3 regions of the Mesorhizobium sp. 128a genome follow, and region 2 is predicted to be linked to each of the others. Evidence: predicted binding sites of a transcription regulator. Region 2 holds the regulator's gene; each other region holds the start of a gene.

Evidence for each region. Region 2 encodes PhoB, which activates phosphate uptake and scavenging genes when phosphate is short. Its sites were predicted from a motif close to TGTCATNNANCTGTCAT; they were not measured.
Region 1: the regulator PhoB is predicted to act here: its motif matches at 1,697-1,713, upstream of ACWTU9_RS08990 (PhoX family protein).
Region 3: the regulator PhoB is predicted to act here: its motif matches at 6,204-6,220, upstream of phnF (phosphonate metabolism transcriptional regulator PhnF).

What each region holds. Positions count from the first base shown of each region.
Region 1 covers NZ_JBSPKY010000004.1:54,427-62,203, forward strand. The annotation lists gene ACWTU9_RS08980 (hypothetical protein) at 1-101, shown strand, start outside; gene ACWTU9_RS08985 (FAD-binding oxidoreductase) at 211-1,557, shown strand; gene ACWTU9_RS08990 (PhoX family protein) at 1,768-3,681, shown strand; partial or broken gene ACWTU9_RS08995 (GMC oxidoreductase) at 3,750-3,897, opposite strand; gene ACWTU9_RS09000 (purine-nucleoside phosphorylase) at 3,946-4,656, opposite strand; gene cckA (cell cycle histidine kinase CckA) at 4,741-7,314, opposite strand; gene ACWTU9_RS09010 (hypothetical protein) at 7,526-7,777, shown strand, end outside.
Region 2 covers NZ_JBSPKY010000002.1:225,503-233,279, forward strand. The annotation lists gene xylF (D-xylose ABC transporter substrate-binding protein) at 1-442, opposite strand, end outside; gene ACWTU9_RS04750 (ROK family protein) at 713-1,954, shown strand; gene phoB (phosphate regulon transcriptional regulator PhoB) at 1,955-2,644, opposite strand; gene phoU (phosphate signaling complex protein PhoU) at 2,661-3,365, opposite strand; gene pstB (phosphate ABC transporter ATP-binding protein PstB) at 3,406-4,230, opposite strand; gene pstA (phosphate ABC transporter permease PstA) at 4,248-5,564, opposite strand; gene pstC (phosphate ABC transporter permease subunit PstC) at 5,561-7,021, opposite strand; gene ACWTU9_RS04780 (substrate-binding domain-containing protein) at 7,118-7,777, opposite strand, start outside.
Region 3 covers NZ_JBSPKY010000003.1:110,504-118,280, reverse strand. The annotation lists gene ACWTU9_RS06850 (aldo/keto reductase) at 1-359, shown strand, start outside; gene ACWTU9_RS06845 (substrate-binding domain-containing protein) at 668-1,660, shown strand; gene ACWTU9_RS06840 (sugar ABC transporter ATP-binding protein) at 1,817-3,370, shown strand; gene ACWTU9_RS06835 (ABC transporter permease) at 3,367-4,332, shown strand; gene ACWTU9_RS06830 (zinc-binding alcohol dehydrogenase family protein) at 4,396-5,412, shown strand; gene phnF (phosphonate metabolism transcriptional regulator PhnF) at 5,434-6,168, opposite strand; gene phnG (phosphonate C-P lyase system protein PhnG) at 6,302-6,763, shown strand; gene phnH (phosphonate C-P lyase system protein PhnH) at 6,763-7,374, shown strand; gene ACWTU9_RS06810 (carbon-phosphorus lyase complex subunit PhnI) at 7,376-7,777, shown strand, end outside.

The sequences.
Region 1 (7,777 bases), on a different contig from region 2:
TGACGCAAGCGACGCTGGACGGCGAGACCACCCCGTCATTCGACATCATCCTGAAGCAACCCGACGGCGCCTTCACCGCCTCGACCTGCACCAAGGGCTGAGCAGGCCAATCGGCCGGCTCTCGGAGGCAGTCCTGATGACTTCGCTGACTATTCCGCGTCGGGCAAACGCGTGATACCGTTTGCGGGTCGCTTGGAGCGGGGGGCTCGAATGTCCGACGTGCTGCGAAGAAAGCTCGCCTTGGCCAAATGTCGCGGGCCGCTGATTATGCCTGGCGATCGGGACTATGATCGTGCCCGAAGCGTATGGAACGGTGTCGTCGATCGAAAGCCCTCGGCTGTACTATACGCAGAAAATGTCGACGACGTTCGAAAGGCGATCGACATCGCGGCAAGTTGCGATGCGGTCCTTGCGGTCCGGGCAGGCGGACACAGCTTCCCGGGCCTGTCGACTTGTGACGCCGGGCTTCTGCTCGATCTGTCGCAACTCAATTCCACCCTGCTGAACGCAGGCGCCGGAACAGTCGAGGCCGGCGGCGGAGCCATGCTGCGAGATCTCGATGGAGCGACAGTTCCAGAGGGGTATGTGGTTCCGGCGGGCGTCATTTCTCACACCGGGGTCGCAGGCCTCACCCTTGGCGGCGGCATGGGTCGTATCAGCCGCGCCTACGGACTGACGATCGACAGCCTGATTGGGGCCGAGATCGTGACCGCCAACGGCAGTGTCACCTGGATAGATGCGGACTCGGATCCTGAACTTTTCTGGGGCATCCGAGGTGGCGGCGGGAACTTCGGCGTCGTCACTCGCTTCAGGTTCAAACTGCATCAGCTTGGCCCGGTGTCGGTTGGCCAGTGGAGCTACCCATTTGCCAGCGCGCGGCGGGCGATTACCGCCCTGGGCGATTTGGCTCGACAACGCCCGCGAGAGTTCTCGGTTGCCTTCACATTGGCCTCAATGAGCTTGGGCGTGACGGCCGTCTGGATCGGCGACAGCAGGCATGCGGAGCAGATGCTCTCACCTTTCGGCGAGCTTGCTGGCGCTGGCGAGGGAGCGATGGGCGCCATGCCGTTCATTGAACTGCAAAGCCGCAACGACGTTCATTTCGCCTGGTCGCGCCGGTATTACGCAAAAGGTGGGTTTTGGCAGGAGATCAGCGGCGAGGCGGTGGACGCCATGGTCCAGCAGACCGTCACCGCGCCAACACCGGATTCTGAACTCTATGTGACGCAACTTGGGGGCGCTGTTTCGGATGTGGCGGAAGAGGCCACCGCTTACTCCGGCAGGCAGGCCGGGTACTATTGGATTGCGGAGCCCGTATGGGACAATCCGGCAGACGACGAGCGCTGTATTGCCTGGGGAAGGGCTGCCGCCGAACAAATGGCCGATCCGTCGATGCAGGCAAACTACATAAACGAACAGGCCGATACCGCCATCGCGGCGGGCGCCTATGGGGCCGTTAAATATGATCGATTGAGGCGATTGAAATCCCGTGTTGATCCGACCAATCGGTTCCGCCTCAACCAGAACATCGTACCTTTGGCGGCCGCGCCGCGATAATTGCGGTTGAAGAAAGCTGCCCGCCATAGGTCGCCATCTGTACGGTCTCGAAACTGTTCTCTTTCTCTTTCTCTTTCTCTTTCTCTTTCTCTTTCTCTTTCTCTTTCTCTCTCTCTCTCTCTTATGTCATCTGGATGTATGTCATGCGGATGTTGCCGAAGCAGACTAGGCAGCGGTGCGCCGCAACATCCACCCTGAGAGGCAGACACCATGGCCAACGCACCGTCTTCATCCTCCCCCGTCATCCGCGAAATCATTGCCGAGCGCGTCTCGCGCCGGTCTGTTTTGAAAGGCAGCGTCGCCTCCGGCGCGCTGCTTGCCGGCGGCAGCTTCGTCGGCTCACTGTTTGCCGGCGAAACGCATGCCGCGGCAGCGCAGTCGACACTCGGCTTTCCCGAACTGAAGCGGGTCTACGACAAGACCCATGCCGCCGCCGAAGGCTATGGAACCACCATCGTCGCGCGTTGGGGCGATCCGCTTGCCGCCGGCCTGGCAGAGTTCGACGGCAACAAGGTTGCCGCCGACGAGCAGGAAAAGCGCTTCGGTTACAATTGCGACTACATCGCCTTCATGCCGCTGCCCAAGGGCACGGTCAATTCCGACCATGGCCTCCTCTGCGTCAACAATGAATACATCTCGCCCAATGTGATGTTTCCAGGGATGACCGAGGACGACGCCGGCAAGACGATGAGCAAGGAACAGGTCGATCTCGGCATGGCAGCCATGGGTCACTCGATCGTCGAGGTGCAGTTGAAGGACGGCAAATGGGAAACCGTGGCCGACAGCCCGCTCAACCGCCGCATCACGGCCAACACCGAAATGACGGTTTCCGGACCGGCCGCAGGTCATGCCCTGATGAAGACCTCGGCCGACGCCACCGGCACCAAGGTGCTCGGCACCAGCTATAACTGCAGCGGCGGCTTCACCCCCTGGGGCACGGTGCTGACCTGCGAGGAAGGCGTGTCCGACATTTTCGGCGGCGATCCAAAGAAAGCGCCGACCGCCGACCTTCTCGACCGTTATGGCTTTGACGGATCCGACATCTATGGCCGCGGCCGCTTCCATGACCGCTTCAACCTCGACAAAGAGCCGAACGAGGCCAACCGCTTCGACTGGGTGGTCGAGATCGATCCCTACGACCCGCAGTCCAAGCCGGTGAAGCGCACCGCGCTTGGCCGCATGTCGCATGAGGCCTCGACCGTCGTCCTCAACAAGGACGGCCGCGTCGTCGTCTATATGGGTGACGACGATTATTTTGAATACATGTACCGCTTCGTCTCTGCCAAGGCCTACGACAAGGCCAACCCGGCGGCCGGTGCCGATCTGCTTGATGACGGCGTGCTGTCGGTCGCCCGCTTCGATGCCGACGGCTCGATGACATGGCTGCCGCTGGTGCACGGCCAGGGCAAGCTCACCGCCGAGAACGGCTTTGCCGACCAGGCCGAGGTGCTGCTGAAGGCGCGCTTCGCCGCCGACGCGCTGGGCGCCACCCCGATGGACCGGCCCGAGGACATCGAGACCAATCCGGTGACCGGCCGCGTCTACGCGGTGATGACCAAGAACAAGAAGCGCGACCAGTCGAAGGTCAATCCGGCCAACACCCGTCCCGAAAACCTGTGGGGCCACATTGTCGAACTGATCCCGCCTGGCGGCCGTGGCGCGGATGCCGACCATACGGCGGAAAAATATGCCTGGGACCTGTTCGTGCTCTGCGGCAATCCAAAGGACGCAAAGATCGGCGCCACCTTCCATCCGGATACGTCGGACAATGGCTGGTTCGTCTGCCCCGACAACATCACCTTCGATCCGGCCGGCCGGCTTTGGGTGGCGACCGACGGCGCCAATGATTTCGACCTGCCGGACGGCGTCTATGGCGTCGACACGGAGGGGGCGGCGCGCGGCCTGCCGAAACTGCTGTTCACCTGCCCACACGGCGCCGAGGCAACCGGGCCGTGCTTCACGCCAGACGGAACGACGCTGTTCCTGTCGGTGCAGCACCCCGCGGAAGATGCGGAGACGCTCGACAAGGTGCAGACGCTGTGGCCCGACTTCAAAGACGGCCAGTTGCCACGGCCTTCCGTCGTCGCCATCCGCCGCAAGGACGGACAGCCGGTCGGCGCCTAGTCAATCTCGGGAGAAAAAAGTGCGGAACGCGCCCATGCGCGTTCCGCGTAGCGGTCGGGGAGGATGGCTCAGATCGTCTTGGCCGACATTTGCGATGCGATGTATTCGGCCTGGCGGGTCGCCAGCGACACGATCGTCAGCGTCGGGTTTTCCGCCGCCCCCGGTCGTGAACTGGCTGCCGTCTGGCACGAACAGGTTCTTGATGTCGTGCGCCTGGGCCCGACATGGATGAGCTGGCGCCGAAACGCGAAGCGGCATGAGAAGCTAGCCTTCTGCCGCCACGTCGAGCCCGAGCCGCGCCATGTCGGTGAACAGCGCCTGGCGCTCGGAATAGGCCGTCTGCTCCTCTGTCACGATGTTGTCGACGACGGTCAGCAGCGACAGCGCGCGGGCGCCGAAATGCGCCGCGATGCGGTAGAGCGCGCTGGTTTCCATGTCGACGGCGAGCGCGCCGAGCGCCTGTGCTTCAGCGAATCGAGCGCGCCCTTCCGGGTGATAGAATATATCGCTGCAGATGGTCAGCCCTGCCCGATGGTCGATGCCGAGTTGAGCGGCGCGGGCCAGCGCGTGCGCAAACAGGCCCGGATCTGGTCCGGCGGCGGCATCGTAGAGGCCGAAGACCTGGCCGCTTCGCTCGCTTTCGGCGCGCACCGATTGTGAAATCACCAGGGAGCGCAGCGGCACGCCGGCGGTCAGGCCACCGCAGGTGCCGGTGCGGATCAGCGTTTTGACGCCGTGGAAATCCAGGAGCTCATGCACATAGATCAGGAAGGACGGCACACCGATGCCGGTGGCCTGTATGCTGATGGGCCGGCCGCGATAGAGGCCGGTAAAGCCCAGCGCGCCCCTGCGGCGGTTGACCCAGCGCGGTGCCTCAAGAAACGTCTTTGCCATCCACTCGGCGCGCTGCGGATCGCCCGGCAACAGCACGGTTGCGGCATAGTCACCCTTGGCTGCCTCGTTGTGCGGCGTCACGACATGCTCCCCAAAACCCGCCGCCCGTTTCGCCTGCAATCATGGCAGCGTCACGTCATTGCGCAAGCGGTGAATTAGGTGACTCTAAGATTCAAGCACGTCCTTGACGACAGTGGCCAGTTGTTTGAGCGAGAACGGCTTCGGCAGGAAGCCGAATTGCGCGTCGGGCGGCAGGTTTCGGGCGAAGGCATCTTCGGCATAGCCGGACACGAAGACAAACTTGATGTCGGGCTGGCGCTTGCGCAATTCGCCAAGCAGCGTCGGGCCGTCCATTTCCGGCATCACCACGTCGGACACGACGATATCGACCTTGCCGCCGAGCGCTTCGAAGACTTCCAGCGCCTCGACGCCTGAGGACGCCTCATGCACGGTGTAGCCGCGCGAGGTCAGCGCCCGTGAGCCGCCCATGCGCACGGCGTCCTCATCCTCGACCAGGAGCACGGTGGCCGACCCCGACAGATCCTTGGCGGTGTCGGCGGCTTTCACCGGGGCTGCCGGCGCTTCGCTTGCGTCGCCGGGCTTTTTCGCCTCGACGATGTGGCGCGGCAGGAAGATGCGGAAGGTCGAGCCCTTGCCGACTTCGGAATCGCAGTAGATGAAGCCGCCGGTCTGCTTGATGATGCCGTAGACCATCGAAAGCCCCAGGCCGGTGCCCTTGCCGACCTCTTTGGTGGTGAAGAACGGTTCGAAGATCTTCTTCAGCACGTCCGGCGCAATGCCGGAGCCGGTGTCCTCGACCTCGACCAGGACATAGTCGGCCGGGGTGAGCTCGCGGTAGGAAAAGCTCTTGCATTCCTCGGCGGTGACATTGCGGGTGCGCACGGTGAGCTCGCCGCCGGCCGGCATGGCGTCGCGCGCATTGACAGCGAGATTGACCACCACCTGCTCGAACTGGCCGATGTCGACCTTGACCGGCCACAGGTCGCGGCCGTGGTCGACCTTGAGCTTGATGTCGTTGCCGACCAGGCGGGCAAGCAACATCCTGAGATCTGCAAGCACGTCGGTGAGATTCAACACCTCCGGCCGCAGCGTCTGCTTGCGCGAGAAGGCGAGGAGCTGCCGCACCAGCGAGGCCGCCCGGTTGGCGTTCTGCTTGATGTTCATGATGTCCGGGAAGGACGGGTCCGACGGGCGGTGGTTGGTCAACAAAAGGTCCGAGGCCATGATGATGGCGGTCAGCACATTGTTGAAATCGTGGGCGATGCCGCCGGCGAGCTGGCCGACCGCCTGCATCTTCTGGCTTTGCGCCATCTGGCCCTCGAGCGCTTTCTGCTCGGTGGTGTCGACGGCATAGACGATGGCAGATTCCTCCGCCCCTTCGCCGCCGGTGCCGTCGGCGACCGCGTTGACGTAGAAGCGGATGTGGCGTTCCTCATTGCCGGGCAGCAGCGTGTCGATCGGCTCGATGTCGGCCTGCCTCAGCCGCGCTTTCTCGAAGGCGGCGGCGAAGGCCGGGCGGTCGCGCTCATGGATCACCGTATCCAGCCGCACGCGGCGGTCGACGGCATCGCGGTCAACGACGGAGGAAAACAGCGACAGGAACGGCGCGTTGGTGCGCAGGATGCGGCCGCTGGCGTCGACGCCGGCAATCGCCATCGGCGTCGAGTTGAAGAAGCGGGTGAAGCGCACTTCCGACGCCCGAAGGTCGGCGGATGCATCCTCGCCCTGGGTGCGGTTGAGCACGATTGTACGCGTCGGGCCGTTGGTCCCCTCGCGGCTGGCCGAAACCCGGTGCATGAAGCGCACCGGCAGCGCTTCGCCGGTCGTCGTGGTCAGATCGAGATCGATGACCGCGTTGCGGGTGGTGCCGGGATCGGCCTTGACCGAGCGCACCAGCGCCATGCCGTCGCCGGCGACGATTTCCGGCAGCGTCACCGCGCCAGGCGTGAAGCTCGCGAGATCGATGCCCAGCCATTCGGCGAGCGTGGCGTTGATGTAGGTGACGCGGCCCTCCTGGTCGGCCGAGAAGAAGCCGGCCGGGGCGTGGTCGAGATGGTCGATGGCCTTTTGCAGGTCGAGGAAGAAACGTTCCTGCTCGGCCCGTTCCTGGGAAATATCGGCAAGCTGCCAGGCGAGCATGGGCAGACGCTGGCCGGGAACGCTGAAGGTGCGGGCCCGCGCCCGGTACCAGCGTGCGCCTGGTTCGGCGCCCGGCCGGATCGACTGCGCCAGCCGGAATTCGCCGTCGCCGGCCTGGCCGTCGCGCAGGCCCGAGGCCAGCCGGTATATGGTCACCGAGGCTTCCGGAACATCGGAAAGCAGGCCTTCGACTGTCTTCAGGTCGGCTGCCGACGCAGCCCCCGTCATCTCGGCATAAGCCCGGTTGGCGTAGACGACACGGCCCTTGGTGTCGGTGACGATCAGGCCCTGCGACATCGAATCGACGAAGGCCTTCGACAGTTCGTCGCCGGTCGACCGCGGCGCGATCTGAATGAAGCCGATGGCCGTGGCGAACAGGAAGCCGACGCCGATCATGGCAAGCACGCCCAGCATGCCGAGCAGGAAGGGATCGCCAAGACGCTCTCGGAAAATGCCGAAAACGATCGCGGCCCCGGTCAGGACGATGATGAAGACGATGAGCCGGGTAACCGCGCCCGGCCGCGTGTTCTGGTCGACGATCGGTACCGGATAGAAATCGCCGCGCGTTTCCCTGGCCATATGCCCCCTGCTCGTGAATTCCTGATATCCGACACCGCCCCGGCCGGTTGAATCACATTCTCCTAATCCGGAAAAGGCCTTGGCGGCAAATGTCGGATAAAAATGACGTGCCGGCGTTTCAAGCTGTTCACGAAGCGTGAAGGCAACTTGCGGTGTCTGGTCGCAACGGTCTAGTGTCGCTTCCACTTCAAAAACCGATTTGGGGGCACCGATGCAGTGGCTGGATAGCGTGGCGGGTCCTGGATATGCCGCAGCGCTGCTATGGACGTTTGCCGCCCTTGTCCTGCTGGTCATCGTGCTCGTCATCATCAGGCTGGTCCGCAACCTGACCTTCGGCACCTTCGTTGCCGGCGGCAGGAACCGCAAGACGCGGCTGGCCGTCATGGACGCCACCGCGGTCGACAGCCACCGCCGGCTGGTGCTCATCCGTCGTGACGATATCGAACACCTCATTTTGATCGGC
Region 2 (7,777 bases):
TGCCTTCAGGCTTCGCCTTGAACACTTCGCGGGCCTGCATGCGGCCGACTTCCTTGTTGTCGAAGGTCAGGTAGAAGACGTCCTTGTTCTCGATCAGGCGATCATAGCCGACAACCGGGATGCCTTCGTCCAGCGCCTTCTGCACCGCCGGGCCGATAGCCGAGGCGTCCTGCGCCAGGATGATCAGCGAGTTGGCGCCCTGCGAGATCAGGCTTTCGACGTCGGTCAACTGCTTGCCGGGATTGGACTGCGCGTCGGCGGAAATGTACTTGTCGCCGGCCGCCTCGATCGCCGCCTTCATCGCCGCTTCGTCGGTCTTCCAGCGCTCTTCCTGGAAGTTCGACCACGACACGCCGATGACCTTGTCCTTCGCCTGCGCGACCGACACCAGCGTCAGCGACATGGCGACACCCGCCAGCATGGCGGCTGCAAATCTGTTCATGATAATCCTCCCTGCGCCGCGCGCGGCGCGACAAAACTGGCCCGAAGGCCGGCACACAGAAGCTCTATTTTTTCGAGCCTCGAAAAAATACTGATCCAACGGCGAGACGCTGTCAACATCGATTCTGATGGAATCTGATGGCCTCAGTGAATTTTTTCGAGACTCGCAATAAACAATGACAGGGCGGCCTGCTTCTGCCAATATTTGCTGGTGTCACCGACCGCCTTCACTATCATGAGGCGGGAGGAGGACCGGGAGGAAACAAGAAAGATGTCGGTTGGAATCCGCCACGACGATCTGCGCCGTCGCAACCGCGCGATGGTGATTTCGGCCGTGCGCCGGGCCGGCCAGCCGTCGCGCACCGAGATCGCGGCGACCACCGGCCTCAGCCATTCGACTATATCGGCAATCTCGTCCGACCTGATTGCGGAAGGCATCCTGGCCGAGAGCAAGGCAGGCGAGACCGGAGCGCTGAAACGCGGCCGGCCGCAAGTCGGCCTGGGCCTCAATCCGGAAGCGGCGGCGGTGATGACCGTGGTGCTGTCGCTTAATTTCCTTTCCGTCACCGTCATCGACTATGCCGGCCAGGTGGTCGCCGAGGAGCAGCGCCGGCTGGATACGTTGACCATGCCGCGCGACGAGCTGATCGGCGAATGCACGGCAATCGTGCGGCGGCGGCTCGAGGATCCCGACCTCGATGTCCAGAGCATCGCCCGCATTGCCATGGGCATCCAGGGCATCACCGATTCGCAGGCGCGCGCCATGCTGTGGTCGCCGATCACCCCGCTGACCGACATTGCCTTCGCTGACATACTGGAAGCAGAATTCGGCATTCCGGCCACCATGGAAAACGATTGCAACATGATGGCAGTGGCGCTGCAATGGCGCCAGCCTGAGCGCTACCGCGACGATTTCATCGCCATCCTGCTGTCGCACGGCATCGGCATGGGGCTGGTGTTGAAGGGCGAACTGTTCACCGGCACGCATTCGTCGGGCGGCGAGTTCGGCCACATGATCCATCGGCCCGGCGGCGCGCTGTGCCGTTGCGGGCGGCGCGGCTGCGTCGAGGCTTATGCCGGCAACTATGCCATCTGGCGCAGCGCCAAAATGATGAGCGAGGACGCCGAACCGGTCGATGTCGGCGACGCCGACATGCGGGCGCTCGCCGCACGGGCCCGCGAGACCGATGGCCCGGAGCGGGAAGCCTACCGCAAGGCCGGCGAGGCGCTCGGCTTCGGCCTCGGCAGCCTGTTCGCGCTGATCGATCCGGCACCGGTCGCCATGGTCGGCGTCAGCGCCGCCGCCTTCGATCTGATCGAACCGGCATTGCGCGAAGCGATTGCCCAGACCGCCGGCGGCCAGCACTCGAAGTCAATCTCCTTCGACACCGAGCCCAACGAGCTGCCGCTGATCCGCGAAGGCTGCGCCATGCGCGCGCTGACCTTTGTCGACCAGGAGATTTTCGCGCCGGGCGTGCAGGCGCGAGCGGGCGCTGGAAAGAGCGTTGCCTGATCAGTCTTCCCTGATCGCATACCCCGCACCACGGATGGTGCGGATCACATCCGGCATGCGGCCATTGTTGACCGCCTTGCGCAAGCGCCCGACATGCACGTCGACCGTGCGCTCGTCGATATAGATCGTCTCGCCCCAGACATTGTCGAGCAACTGGCTGCGCGAGAACACACGGCCGGGATGGCGCATCATGAATTCGAGCAGCCGGAACTCGGTCGGCCCCAGCCGTATCTCGCTCTTCTTGCGGTAGACGCGGTGCGACTCGCGGTCGAGCACGATGTCGCCGACCTTGAGCACGCTGGACAGCACTTCGGGCTTGGCGCGGCGCAGCAGCGCCTTCACCCGCGCCATGAACTCCGGCGTCGAGAACGGCTTGACCAGATAATCGTCGGCACCGGTGGAAAGGCCGCGCACGCGGTCGCTCTCTTCGCCGCGCGCGGTCAGCATGATGATCGGCAGCCGCTCGGTCTCGGGCCGCATCCTGAGCCGGCGGCACAGCTCGATGCCGGACACCGCCGGCACCATCCAGTCGAGCACCAAGAGATCCGGCACGTTTTCCTGCAGCCGGATTTCGGCCTCGTCGCCGCGTGTAACCACCTCGACCTGGTAGCCTTCGGATTCGAGGTTGTAGCGGAGCAGCACGCCCAGCGGCTCCTCATCCTCCACGACCATGATGCGTGGCGCAATCATCAGCAGTTCACCTTTATCAGGGCGATGTGGCCATCGCCGTTTCGTCCTGCTTCGGGCGATTGGCGGGCAATTGCTGGCCGGTCAGCACATAATACGCATTTTCGGCGATGTTGGTGACATGATCGCCGATGCGCTCCAGGTTCTTGGCGCAGAACAGGAGATGCGTGCAGGCCGTGATGTTGCGCGGGTCTTCCATCATGTAGGTCAAGAGCTCGCGGAACACCGAGGTGTATTTGACGTCGATGCGCTCGTCCTCATTCCTGAGTTTCGCCAGCGCTGCAGCATCGGCGGCAGCATATTCCTCGACAACGCCCTGCACCTGGATCAGCACCAGTTGCGCCATCGCGTCGATGGAGTGCGACAGGTCGCGCGGCGTGACGCTGAGGCCGACGGTGCCGACGCGCTTGGCGATGTTTTTGGCAAGGTCGCCGATGCGCTCGAGGTCGCCGGCCATGCGGATCGAGCCGACCACGGCGCGCAGATCGTTGGCCACCGGCTGGCGTTTAGCGATCAGCGTGATGGCGCGGTCGTCGAGCTCGCGCTGGCGCGCGTCCATGATGGCGTCGTCGGAAACGACGCGCTGCGCCAGCGCATTGTCCGAAGTGAGCAGCGCCTTGGTCGAGCCGCTGACCATCGAGCCGGCCAGATCGCCCATGTCGCGGATCAGCTTGCTGATCTGCCCCAGCTCTTCATCGAAGGAGGCGACGGTATGTTCACCCATGATCCTGGTCCTCGTGCCTGAAATTCAACCGCTGGACGGCTCAGCCGAAGCGGCCGGTAATGTAGTCCTGGGTGCGCTTGTCGTCGGGGTTGGTGAACATCTTGTCGGTGGCGCCCTCCTCGACCAGGTAGCCGAGATGGAACATCGCCGTGCGCTGCGACACGCGCGCCGCCTGCTGCATCGAGTGGGTGACGATGACGATCGTGTAGTTCTGGCGCAGTTCGTCGATCAGCTCCTCGACGCGGGCGGTGGCGATCGGGTCGAGCGCCGAGCAGGGCTCATCCATCAGGATCACTTCCGGCGACACGGCGATGGCGCGCGCGATGCACAGACGCTGCTGCTGACCGCCGGACAGGCCGGTGCCGGGCTCCTGCAGGCGGTCCTTGACCTCGTTCCAGATCGCCGCCTTCTTCAGGCTGGATTCGACGATCTGGTCCATGTCGGACTTGCGCTTGGCCAGCCCATGGATGCGCGGGCCGTAGGCAACGTTCTCGTAGATCGACTTCGGGAACGGATTGGGCTTCTGGAACACCATGCCGACACGGGCGCGCAGTTCGACGACGTCGATGCTCTTGTCGTAGATGTCGTCTTCGTCCAGCGTGATCTTGCCCGTCACCCGCGCCGAATCGATGGTGTCGTTCATGCGGTTGAGGCAGCGCAGGAAGGTCGACTTGCCGCAGCCGGACGGGCCGATCAGCGCCGTCACCTGGTTCTGTCGGACGTCGAGGTTGACATCGAACAGCGCCTGCTTCTCGCCGTAGAACACGCCGACCTTGTCGCCGCGCATCTTGATGACTTCGTTCGACTTGGCGTTCATTTTGTCGCCCACTGCGTTTTCAAGGGACTGTTCGGTCATGATGTTCATACCAAATTGCCTTTTTTCTACCAGCGCCGCTCGAACCGGCGCCGAAGCACGATCGCGGTGATGTTCATGGCCATGAGGAAGACGAGCAGGATGATGATGGCGCCGGACATGCGCTCGACAAAAGCGCGTTCGGCCTCGTTTGCCCACATGTAGATCTGCACCGGCAGCGCGGTCGCCGGATCGAAAGGCGTCTTCGGATAGTCGGCCACGAAGGCGACCATGCCGATCAGAAGCAGCGGCGCTGTCTCGCCGAGCGCACGCGCCAGCCCGATAATGGTGCCGGTGAGGATGCCGGGAGCGGCAAGCGGCAGTATGTGCTGGAACACCATCTGCATCTTCGAGGCGCCAAGGCCAAGCGCTGCCGAGCGGATCGACGGGGGCACCGCTGCAAGGGCGGCGCGCGTCGCGATGATGATGGTCGGCAGCGTCATCAGGGTCAGCACCAGGCCGCCGACGAAGGCGGCCGAGCGCGGCATGCCGAGGAAGTTGATGAACACCGCGAGGCCAAGCAGGCCGAAGACGATCGACGGCACCGCCGCCAGATTGTTGATGTTGACTTCGATCAGGTCGGTGAAGCGGTTCTTCTTGGCGAATTCCTCGAGATAGATCGAGGCGGCGACGCCGATCGGCAGTGCCAGGAGAAGCACGATCACCATCATGTAGAACGAGCCGATGATCGCCACGCCCATGCCCGACGTCTCAGGCCGGCTGGAGGCGCCATAGGTGAACAGGCCGGTGTTGAAATGTTCGGCCATCGCGCCGTCGGTCTTGAGCTTGTTCATCCATTCGATCTGCTGGTCGGAGACCTTGCGGCGCGCCTCCTCGACGCCGAGATCGATCTGGCCCTTGAATGCCGAGTCGAGATTGGCGGCCGCCAGGATATTGACGTCGCGCGTCGTGCCGATCACTGACGGATCGGCCATGACGATGTCGCGCAGCTGGACGCGGGCGCCTTCCGACAGGAAGCCCTTGAGCTTCAGCATCATCGGCTTGTTGGCCGGATCGATGCCGAGCTTGGCGACCAGCGCGTTGTCGGCAAGCTTGGGATAGTTCGCCTTGATCAGCACGCTCGGATCGGTGGCGCGCTTGTTCGACGGGTCGATGACCTTCTCGTCGAAAGTGATCGGCAGCGTCACCGTCGTCTGCCAGAAGGCCGTATAGCCTTTCGAGACGATGGTGATCAGCATGATGGCCAGGAAAGCCAGGCCGACCGAGATCGCAATCATACCGTAGATGCGGAACCGGCGTTCGGCGGCATAGCGCGCCTTCAGCCCGATATCGCGGCGCGGACGCGCAACAGTGCCCGCCATCGTGTCCAGGGGAATGTCGGTCATTCGTACTGCTCCCGGTACTTGCGCACGATGTAGAGGGCGACGATGTTCATCACCAGCGTCAGTGCGAACAGCGTCAGGCCGAGCGCGAAAGCGACCAGCGTCTGCGGCGAGTTGAACTCGAGGTCGCCGGTCAACTGGTTGACGATCTTGACGGTGATGGTCGTCATCGCCTCGAATGGATTGGCGGTGAGATTGGCGGCAACGCCGGCCGCCAGCACGACAATCATCGTCTCGCCGATGGCGCGCGACGCCGTCAAAAGGATGGCGCCGACAATGCCCGGAAGTGCGGCCGGCAGGATCACCCGCTTGATCGTCTCGGAGCGCGTCGCGCCGAGGCCGAGCGAGCCGTCACGCATGGCGCGCGGCACCGCGGTGATGATGTCGTCGGACAGCGAGGACACGACCGGGATCAGCATCACGCCCATCACCAGGCCGGCGGTGAAGATGCTCTGGCCCTGGATGAAGGGCGAACCGCCGGTGAGTGCCGCCGACAGGTCGCGCAGGAACGGTCCGAGCGTGACCACGGCGAAGATGCCGTAGACGATGGTCGGGATGCCGGCCAGCAGTTCCAGCGCCGGCTTGACCACCGAACGTACGCTGCGCGAGGCATATTCGGACATGTAGACAGCCGACATCAGCCCGACCGGCACGGCCACCACCAGGGCGACGGCAGCGATGTAGAGCGTGCCGGCGAGCAGCGGGATCAGGCCGAACTGGCCCTGGCTGCCGCCGGAGCCGGCGGCGGCGAAACGCGGATCCCACACGGTGCCGAAGAAGAAGCTCATCGGCGACACGCTTTCGAAGAAGGTGATGGTCTGGAACAGCATCGAAAGCACGATGCCGACCGTGGTCAGGATGGCGATGGTCGACGCCGCAAGCAGCCCCCACAGCATCAGCCTCTCGACATTGTTGCGCGCCCTGGCGCGTGGAGCGATCTGCCGCAGCGCATAGAAGGCGCCTGCGACAGACAAGGCCAAGGTGACGACGGCGCCGAACAGGCCGAGCCTATCCTGGACCGTGTTCGCATCGGCGGCGATCGGGATCATGTAATCCTGCGTATCGCTGGCCAGCGCCACGCCCTTGGCGATGAGCAGCGGCTGCAATTCAGCGAACGTGGCGGGAAGCGGCGTGCCGGCATCGAGCCGGCGCAGGCCCTTGGCGAGGCTCTTCACCAGGCTGACGTCGAGCGCTTCGCTGGCGACCTTGGAGTCGACAGTGCGCTCGGGCAGGGCGGCGTGGATGTGCCGGTCGAGATAAAAGGACGAGCCGATGTCCCAGACGGCGAGCAGCAGGACGGCAGGCAGGACGGCGAGCAGAAAGGCCCACCAGCCGTGATAGTGGGCGCGCGAATGCGGCTTTACCTTGCCGGTATCGTGCGCCGCGGCGCGCTGGCGGCCGATCACGAAGGCGACCACGCCGATGACAACGACTATGGCGAGTACGAGCAAGGACGACATCACCCACCCCTGGGAAAATTCAGATCGCCGCCGCCGTTACGGCAAGCGGCGAAATCAGGGCGCGGATTTGGTCCGCGCCCTGATCCGGTCAGTTGATTACATCGTCTTTCCGGCGGCGAAGGCGTCGCGCTGGCTCTGACGCTCGGCGTCGGGAGCCGAAACCAGGCCGTACTGGGCGAGCGGGCTTTCCGGGCCGATCATCTGGTCGTCAAGGAAGAACTCGACATATTCCTTGAGGCCGGGGACGACACCGAGATGCGCCTTCTTGACGTAGAAGAACAGCGGGCGCGACACCGGGTAGGTGCCGTCGGCGATGGTCTCGGTAGAAGGCACGATGCCTTTCACGGTGGCGACCTTCAGCTTGTCGGCATTGTTCTCGTAGAAGGCGAGGCCGAACACGCCGACGCCGGTCTTGTTGGAGTCGATGCGGGCGAGCGTCTCGGTGTAGTCGCCGTCGATGTCGACGGCCTTGCCGTCCTTGCGGATGGCGATACAGGTCTTGCCGATTTCCTTGTCGTCGGCGATGCCGGTGGCCTTCAGGGCGTCCTTGTCGCAGCCGGCGTCGAGCAGCTTGGTCTCGAACACTTCGCGGGTGCCGTGCTTTTCACCGGGGATGTAGGCGGCGATATCCCAGTCGGGCAGCTTCGGGTTGACCTGGCTCCACTTGGTGTTCGGATTGTCGACCAGCTTGCCGTCAACGACCAGCTTGGCGGCGAGCGCCTTGTAGATGTCGGCCGGAACCAGCGCCCAATCCGG
Region 3 (7,777 bases), on a different contig from region 2:
AGGCCGAGCTGCTGCCACTTTGCCGTCAGCGCCAGACCACGCTGATCATCGGCGGTGTCTTCAACTCCGGCATCCTCGCGACCGGGCCGGTGCATGGCGCCCATTTCGACTATGCGCCGGCGACGCAGGACATACTCGAGCGTGTCGGCGCGATGGAGAAAATCGCTGATGAGGGCGGCTATCCGCTGGCGGCGGCGGCGTTGCAGTTTCCACTGCACGAACCTGTCGTGGCCAGCGTGCTGACCGGAACGGCCAAAGCCGCCAACCTGACACGCAATCTCGACCTGTTCGACATCAAGGTGCCGCAAACAGAATTCGCCCGCTACGCTCCATACACCATCGTGCAGGAGCTCGGCTGACGAAAAGCCACGCTCACCCGATTCTCAAGAAAGAATGAACATTCCATATTGACTGATCGATGGAATTAATATTCCATAGCGGTCGTGGAGGATCGGGAGCGTCGGAACGTGCCACGGAGGATCGGTAAGGGAGACTTCCTTCGCCGCCGAGCCATGTGCAGGCCGATATGAAACACCGCTTGCGTCGGCTGGGTCGATGCACTATCAAAAAGCGGCAACTGTTTTTTATTGATAAAGTTCCGTTGGGGCCACGCCTATCCGAATGGAGCTTCCGTAACCTTCACCGGGCGATCTAGGGAGGATTCCTAATGAAATTCGTGACCAGCATTCTCAACCGCCGCTCACTTGTTGCGCTTGCAGCCGCCTCGATGCTTGCCGGCGCGCTGCACACGGCGCCGGCTTCGGCGGCGGACGTGACCATTCCGATCATCGTCAAGGACACCACGTCCTTCTATTGGCAGATCGTCCTGGCCGGCGCCCGCAAGGCGGGCAAGGATCTCGGCGTCAATGTGCCGGAGCTCGGCGCCCAGGCTGAGACCGACGTCAACGGCCAGATCTCGATCCTCGAGAACGCCGTCGCCGGCAACCCGGCCGCCGTCGTCATCGCGCCGACCGAAGCCAAGGCGCTCGGCAAGCCGATCGACGAGGCCGCGGCCAAGGTCAAGGTCATCGGCATCGACTCCGGCGCCGACTCCAAGGCCTTCACCTCGTTCCTGACCACCGACAACGTGCAGGGCGGCCGCGTCGCAGCTGACGGTCTCGCCGCCGCGATCGGCGCCGCCAACGGCGGCAAGGTCGAGGGCAAGGTTGCGCTTATCACCGCGCTCCCCGGCGCCGGCTCGCTCGAACAGCGCGCGCAAGGCTTCAAGGAACAGCTCAAGGCCAAATATCCCGGCCTCGAACTGATCGCCGACAAATACGCCGACGGCCAGGCCACCACCGGCCTCAACATCGCGACCGACCTGATCACTGCCAATCCGGACCTGAAGGGCATCTTCGCGTCAAACCTGATCATGGCGCAAGGCGTCGGCCAGGCGATCGCCGAGAACAACCTTGCCGGCAAGGTCGGGCTGATCGGCTTCGACAGCGACGAGAAGCTGATCAAGTTCCTCAATGATGGCGTCATTTCCGGCCTCGTCGTCCAGGATCCGTACCGGATGGGCTATGACGGCATCAAGACCGCGCTCGCCGCCTCGAAGGGCGAGAAGGTGGAGGCAAACGTCGACACCGGTGCCAATCTCGTGACCAAGGACAACATGAAGGATCCCAAGATCGACGCGCTGCTCAATCCGAAGCTCTAAGCAGCCGGTGTTCGAAACCGTTTCCGGGGCGTCGCGCCCCGGAAACATCCGCCGCCACAAGCGGCTTGGCAATCGGCCGGCTTCGGTTAGGCTGTTTGAAAAGACGATCACAGCCTCGCCGGGTGCCAGCCGCGAGGCCAATCTGGGAGGATCGCCATGACGCCGACGGCGCACGAACTGCATCCGGCTCCCGCGCTGGAGCCCGGCAGGACCATCCTCGAATTGCGCGGGCTGGAAAAGCGTTATCCCGGCACTCACGCCTTGAAGCCGGTGGACCTTGCCTTCAAGGCAAGCGAGATCCACGCCATCGTCGGCGAGAACGGTGCCGGCAAATCCACGCTCATCAAGCTTTTGACCGGCGTCATGCCGCGCACCTCCGGAGAAGTGATCTGGGAGGGCCAACCGGCTGCACTGGCGACCCCGCATGAGGCGATGGCGCTCGGCATCAACGCCGTCCATCAGGAAGTTGTGCTCTGTCGTCATCTGACCGTCGCCGCCAACATGTTCCTCGGCGAGGAGAATTCGCGCTTCGGCATCCTGCAGCAGCGCGCCATGGTCAAGGAAGCGCAGAAGATCATCGATGATCTCGGCTTCGACTTGCCGGCGCATGTCACATTGGGCGATCTGACCATCGGCCAGCAGCAGCTGATCGCCGCCGCCCGCGCCACCGTGCGCGGCACCAAATTCCTGATCTTCGACGAGCCGACCGCCTACCTGACCCGTAAGGAGGCCGACCAGCTCTTCACCTTGATCCGCCGCCTGAAGTCCGAAGGCGTGACAATCATCTATATCAGCCACCGGATGGAGGAGGTGTTCGAGCTCGCCGATCGTGTTTCGGTGCTGCGCGACGGCACGCTGGTCGGCACCAGGAACATCAGCGAGACCAATGACGCAGAACTGGTCAAGCTGATGATCAACCGCTCGATCGAACAAATCTACCACAAGGAGCATTTCACTCCGGGTGCCGCGATCGTCGAGGCCAGGAACCTCTCGGGCAAGGGCTTCGAAAACGTGTCGATGACAGTCCGTGCCGGCGAGATCGTCGGGCTCTACGGCCTGATCGGCGCCGGGCGCAGCGAATTCGTCACCACGCTCTATGGCCGGCACAAGAAGTCGGCCGGCCAGGTCCTGTGGGAAGGCAAGGACGTCCAGATCAACTCCGAGCATGACGCGATCAAGCTCGGCATGGCGCTGGCGCCGGAAAGCCGCCGCGACCAGGGCCTTTGTCTCAATTTGCCGGTCGGCCTCAACCTCAACCTGCCGATCTACAAGCGCATCTCCAACAATCTGTTGATATCGAACGCGAAAGAGAAGGCTGAGGCCGACCGCCAGATCGCTGGCCTCAGGATCAAGACGCCGACGCGCCATGCGTTGGCTTCCAGCCTTTCCGGCGGCAATCAGCAAAAGATCGTCATCGGCAAATGGCTGGCCCATGGCGCCGAGCTGTTCATCTTCGACGAGCCGACGGTTGGCGTCGATGTCGGCACCAAGGCGGAAATCTACCGCCTGTTCAGCGCGCTCTTGTCGAAGGGCGCCGGCATCATCCTAATCTCGTCCTATTTGCCGGAGGTCTATGAACTGGCCGACACGCTGCACGTGTTCCGCCGCGGCAAGCTGGTGGCCACGCACGGGTTCCACACCGCCGATCACGAGGACATTCTTTCACAGGCGCTCGCCGAGAAACAAGAAAAGTTGGGAGGAAAGACATGAGCACCGAGGCGATTCCTGCCGAAAAACCGAAGCGCAATTACAACGCCCTGTTCGGACTGACGCTGCTGGCGTTGCTGGTGCTGCTGTGGGTCATCCTGTCGTTATCCACATCGAGCTTCGCGTCGGCCAACAACATCTCGAATCTGCTGCGTCAGGGTTCGATGATCGCCATTTTGGCGGTCGGCCAGACCTTCGTCATCATCACCGGCGGCATCGATCTGTCTGTCGGCGCGGTGGTCGGCTTCGCCACCGTCATCGCCGCGATGTTGATCAATGCCGGCGTCCCGGTCTTCCTCGCCATTCTGCTCACCCTGCTGGTCGGCGTCGCCATCGGCCTGTTCCACGGCTTCGGCATCGTCAAGATGGGCCTGCCGCCCTTCATCATCACGCTGGCGACGCTGACCTCGCTGCGCGGTATTGGCCTTTTGATGACCAACGGCAACTCGATCTCGATCAACAATGATGCTTTCCAGGAATTCTCGCGCAACTCCTTCCTCGGCATCCCCAATCTGTTCTGGATGGTCCTGCTGGTCGGCATACCCGCCTATGTCTTCCTGCATCACAGCCGCTGGGGCCGGTACCTGTTCTCGGTCGGGTCGAACGCCGAGGCCTCGCGCCTGTCCGGCGTCAACGTCCAGCGCACCATCTTCATGGCCTACACGCTCTCGGGTCTCTGCGCGGCATTCGTCGGCGTGCTGCTCGCCTCGCGCATCGGCATCGGCAACCCGACCCAGGCCGAGGGCTGGGAGCTGCAGGCGATCGCCTCGTCGGTGATCGGCGGCACCTCGCTGTTCGGCGCGGTCGGCTCGGTGCACGGTCCGCTGCTCGGCGCCTTCATCCTCGCCACCATCAACAACGGCGCCAACCTGCTTAACGTCAACGCCTTCTGGCAGCGTATCATCACCGGTGTGCTGATCATCGTCATCGTCTACTTCGACGGCCTGCGCCGTCGCGGCAAATAATCCTCCCTGACTGCGCCGGTCCGCTCGACGGACCGGCGCCTTTTTGAACACTGGAATTGCTGAATGAAAGCCGTTATCTGCCGCTCGCCCGGCGATCTTGTCCTGGAAGATCGCGCCGCACCCGGCGCGCCGCCTGCGGGTTGGGCGCTGGTCGCGGTCAGCCATGTCGGCATATGCGGCACGGACTACCACATCTTCGAGGGCAAGCACCCGTTCCTCGCCTACCCCCGCATCATGGGCCACGAGGTGTCGGGCACCGTCGTCGAGGCCGGCGAAGGCGTTGATCTGGCCATCGGTGAACCGGTCGTCATCAACCCCTATCTCGCGTGCGGCAAATGCATCGCCTGCCGGCACGGCAAGCCCAATTGCTGCGTCAAGATCGAGGTGCTCGGCGTCCATCGTGACGGCGCCATGGCCGAGCAAATTCTTGTCCCGGCACAAAATCTCTATCCGACCAACGGCTTGTCGTTGGCGGACGCCGCCGCTGTCGAATTCCTCGCCATCGGCGCGCATGCCGTTCGCCGCGCCCGCGCCGAACCGGGGGCCCGCACGCTGGTGATCGGCGCCGGCCCGATCGGGCTCGGCACGGCCATCTTCGCCGGTATCGCCGGGCTCGACGTCAGCCTGCTCGACATGAGCAGCGAGCGGCTGGCTTTCGCCGCAAACGAGCTCGGCTTCGCGACGCTCGACGGCTCACAAAAAGCGGCAGCCGAGTTGGTGCGGGACGCTACCGGCGGCGAGGGCTTCGATGTCGTCTTCGACGCCACCGGCAACACCGCCTCCGTGGAGTCGGCCTTCGCTCATGTCGCGCATGGCGGCATGCTGGTGCTGGTCAGCGTCGTCAAGGACGACATCGTTTTCTCAGACCCCGAGTTCCACAAACGTGAGATGACGCTGGTCGGCAGCCGCAATGCGCTCAAGGCCGACTTCGACCACGTCGCCGCCTCGATCCGCAACGGCGCCGTGCCGCTAGGCAAGCTCGTCACGCATCGCACGACGCTCGCCGGCACGCCGCGCGATCTGGCTCGCTGGGCGCATGAGAAATCCGGCCTGATCAAGGCGGTCATCGAGGTCGGATAGCTTACCGTCTCGAGCCCTTGGTCACAGAGCCGAGAGCTTCAACTCCACCCGCTCGGCCGGAAACCGCGTTTCTGCAAACTGGATCGGCTGGCCGTCCGGCGTGACATTGACAGCGGTGGCGACCAGCACGATGGCGCCCGGCTGCAGATCGAGATCGGCGAGGTCGGCGGCATCGGCGTGGCGCGCGGACAGAACAGTCGACTGCCGGAGATAATCGTCGATGCCGAAGCGCTTGAGCGAAGCGGTGATGGATCCTGTCTCCGCCATCACGGCATCGATGCCGGCGAAACGCTCTGCCTCGTACCAGCTGGCAGCGCGCGACACCGGCCGTCCATCGGCCTCGCCGCGCGTCTCCAGCCGGATCACCTCGATGCCTCGGGCAAGGCCAAGCCCCTCGGCGACGCGCTGGCTGGCCGGCTCGACCACTGATGTAAGCAGCACGATATGCCGTTCCGACGTCTGTCCTTGCAGGCCCGTCGAAAACCGCGTCCGCGCGCCGATCGGATAGGACAGCCGTTTGCGCGACAGCACAAATGTGCCGCGTCCCTGTTCGGCTCGAAGCACGCCGTCCTGCACCAGGGCTGATATGGCGCTGCGCACCGTGTGACGATTGACGCCGTAGCGTTCGGCCAACGCCACCTCCGGCGGCAGCACGGCATTCTCGGCAAAGTCGCCAGCGGCAATCGAATGCAGGATCTGGTCGGCGATCTGCCGCCACAGCGAGACGCCGCTGCGCCGTTCAATACTGCTCACCATCTTTTGCCCGGACATCCTTGCCCCCGATCACGCCCTGTCATCCACCCGTCATGGACACGGGTTAGATAATAGGTATAATTTGTCTAGTTGTCTATATCACTAGACAAATTTTACATAGTCAGGGAGTTGCTGCATGCGAGGACAGGAAGCGCGCGACCAGGCCGAGCGCAAAGCCGTCATGGCGACGCTGGCGCAGGCCAGCGGCGACGATATCGCCCGGCTCTGGAACGAGGCCGGCCTGACCTCGGAAGCCGAGCTTCTGCGCGGCCCTGAAACCGGCCTGGTCACCGTACGCGGCCGGATTGGCGGCGGCGGCGCGCCCTTCAATGTCGGTGAAGCCACGGTCACCCGCGCCACCGTGCGGCTGCCGAGCGGGCAGGTCGGCCACAGCTACATGCTCGGCCGCGACCGCAAGAAGGCGAGGCTGGCCGCGATCGCCGACGCGCTCTGGCAGGATCCCGCGCAACGCCAGGCGGTCGAGACCGCGCTGGTGTCGCCGTTGCGGGCTGCCCAAGGCGAGGCGCGCAAAAAACGCCACGCCGAGACGGCGGCTACGAAAGTGGATTTCTTCACCCTGGTGCGCGGAGAAGACTGATGGATATCGCAGCCCAATCGATCGACGGCGGCTTCGCCGATCCGGTGTTCAACGCCCAGACAGTCTTCCGTGCGGTCATGGACGCCATGGCGCGGCCGGGCAGCGTGCAGCGTTTGCCCGCCTTCGCGCGCCCGCCGGCGCCGCTGTCGGCGACCGCCGGCGCCATCGCGCTGGCGCTATGCGACAACGACACCCCGCTCTGGCTCGACCCTGCTCTGCAGGCGTCCGCGGCGGTGAAATCCTGGCTTGGCTTCCACACCGGCGCGCCGCTCGCCAACACGCCGGCCGATGCGCATTTCGCTGTGATCGCCAACCCTGCGGAGATGGCAGCCCTCGACGGTTTCTCGCAAGGCACGCAGGACTATCCCGATCGCTCGACGACATTGATCCTGCGGGTCAGCGACCTCACCTTCGGCACCCCGCTGCTGCTCGAAGGTCCCGGCATCGAAACCAGCGCGACCATCGCGCCGGCGCAGATGCCGCGGCATTTCGTCGAACAGTGGAAGCAGAACGTCGGGCGCTTTCCGCGCGGCGTCGACATCATCCTGGCAGCGCCCGAGGGCGTCGCCTGCCTGCCGCGAACGACGCGCATCAAGACGATGGAGGCGTAAAATGTATGTCGCGGTAAAAGGCGGTGAGGCCGCTATCGCCAATGCCCACAGCCTGCTCGCTGACCGCCGGCGCGGCGATCGTTCGGTCCCGGCACTGCGCCTCGACCAGATCGTCGAGCAGCTGGCGCTCGGCGTCGACCGGGTGATGAGCGAAGGCTCGCTCTATGATCGCGAGTTGGCCGCACTCGCCATCGTCCAGGCGCGCGGCGACATGATCGAGGCGATCTTCCTGGTGCGCGCCTACCGCACCACGCTGCCGCGCTTCGGCTACAGCAACCCCATTGATACCGGCACGATGCTGGTCGAGCGGCGCGTGTCGGCAACCTACAAGGACCTGCCCGGTGGCCAGTTGCTTGGGCCCACCTTCGACTACACGCACCGGCTGCTCGACCCCGAGCTTGCC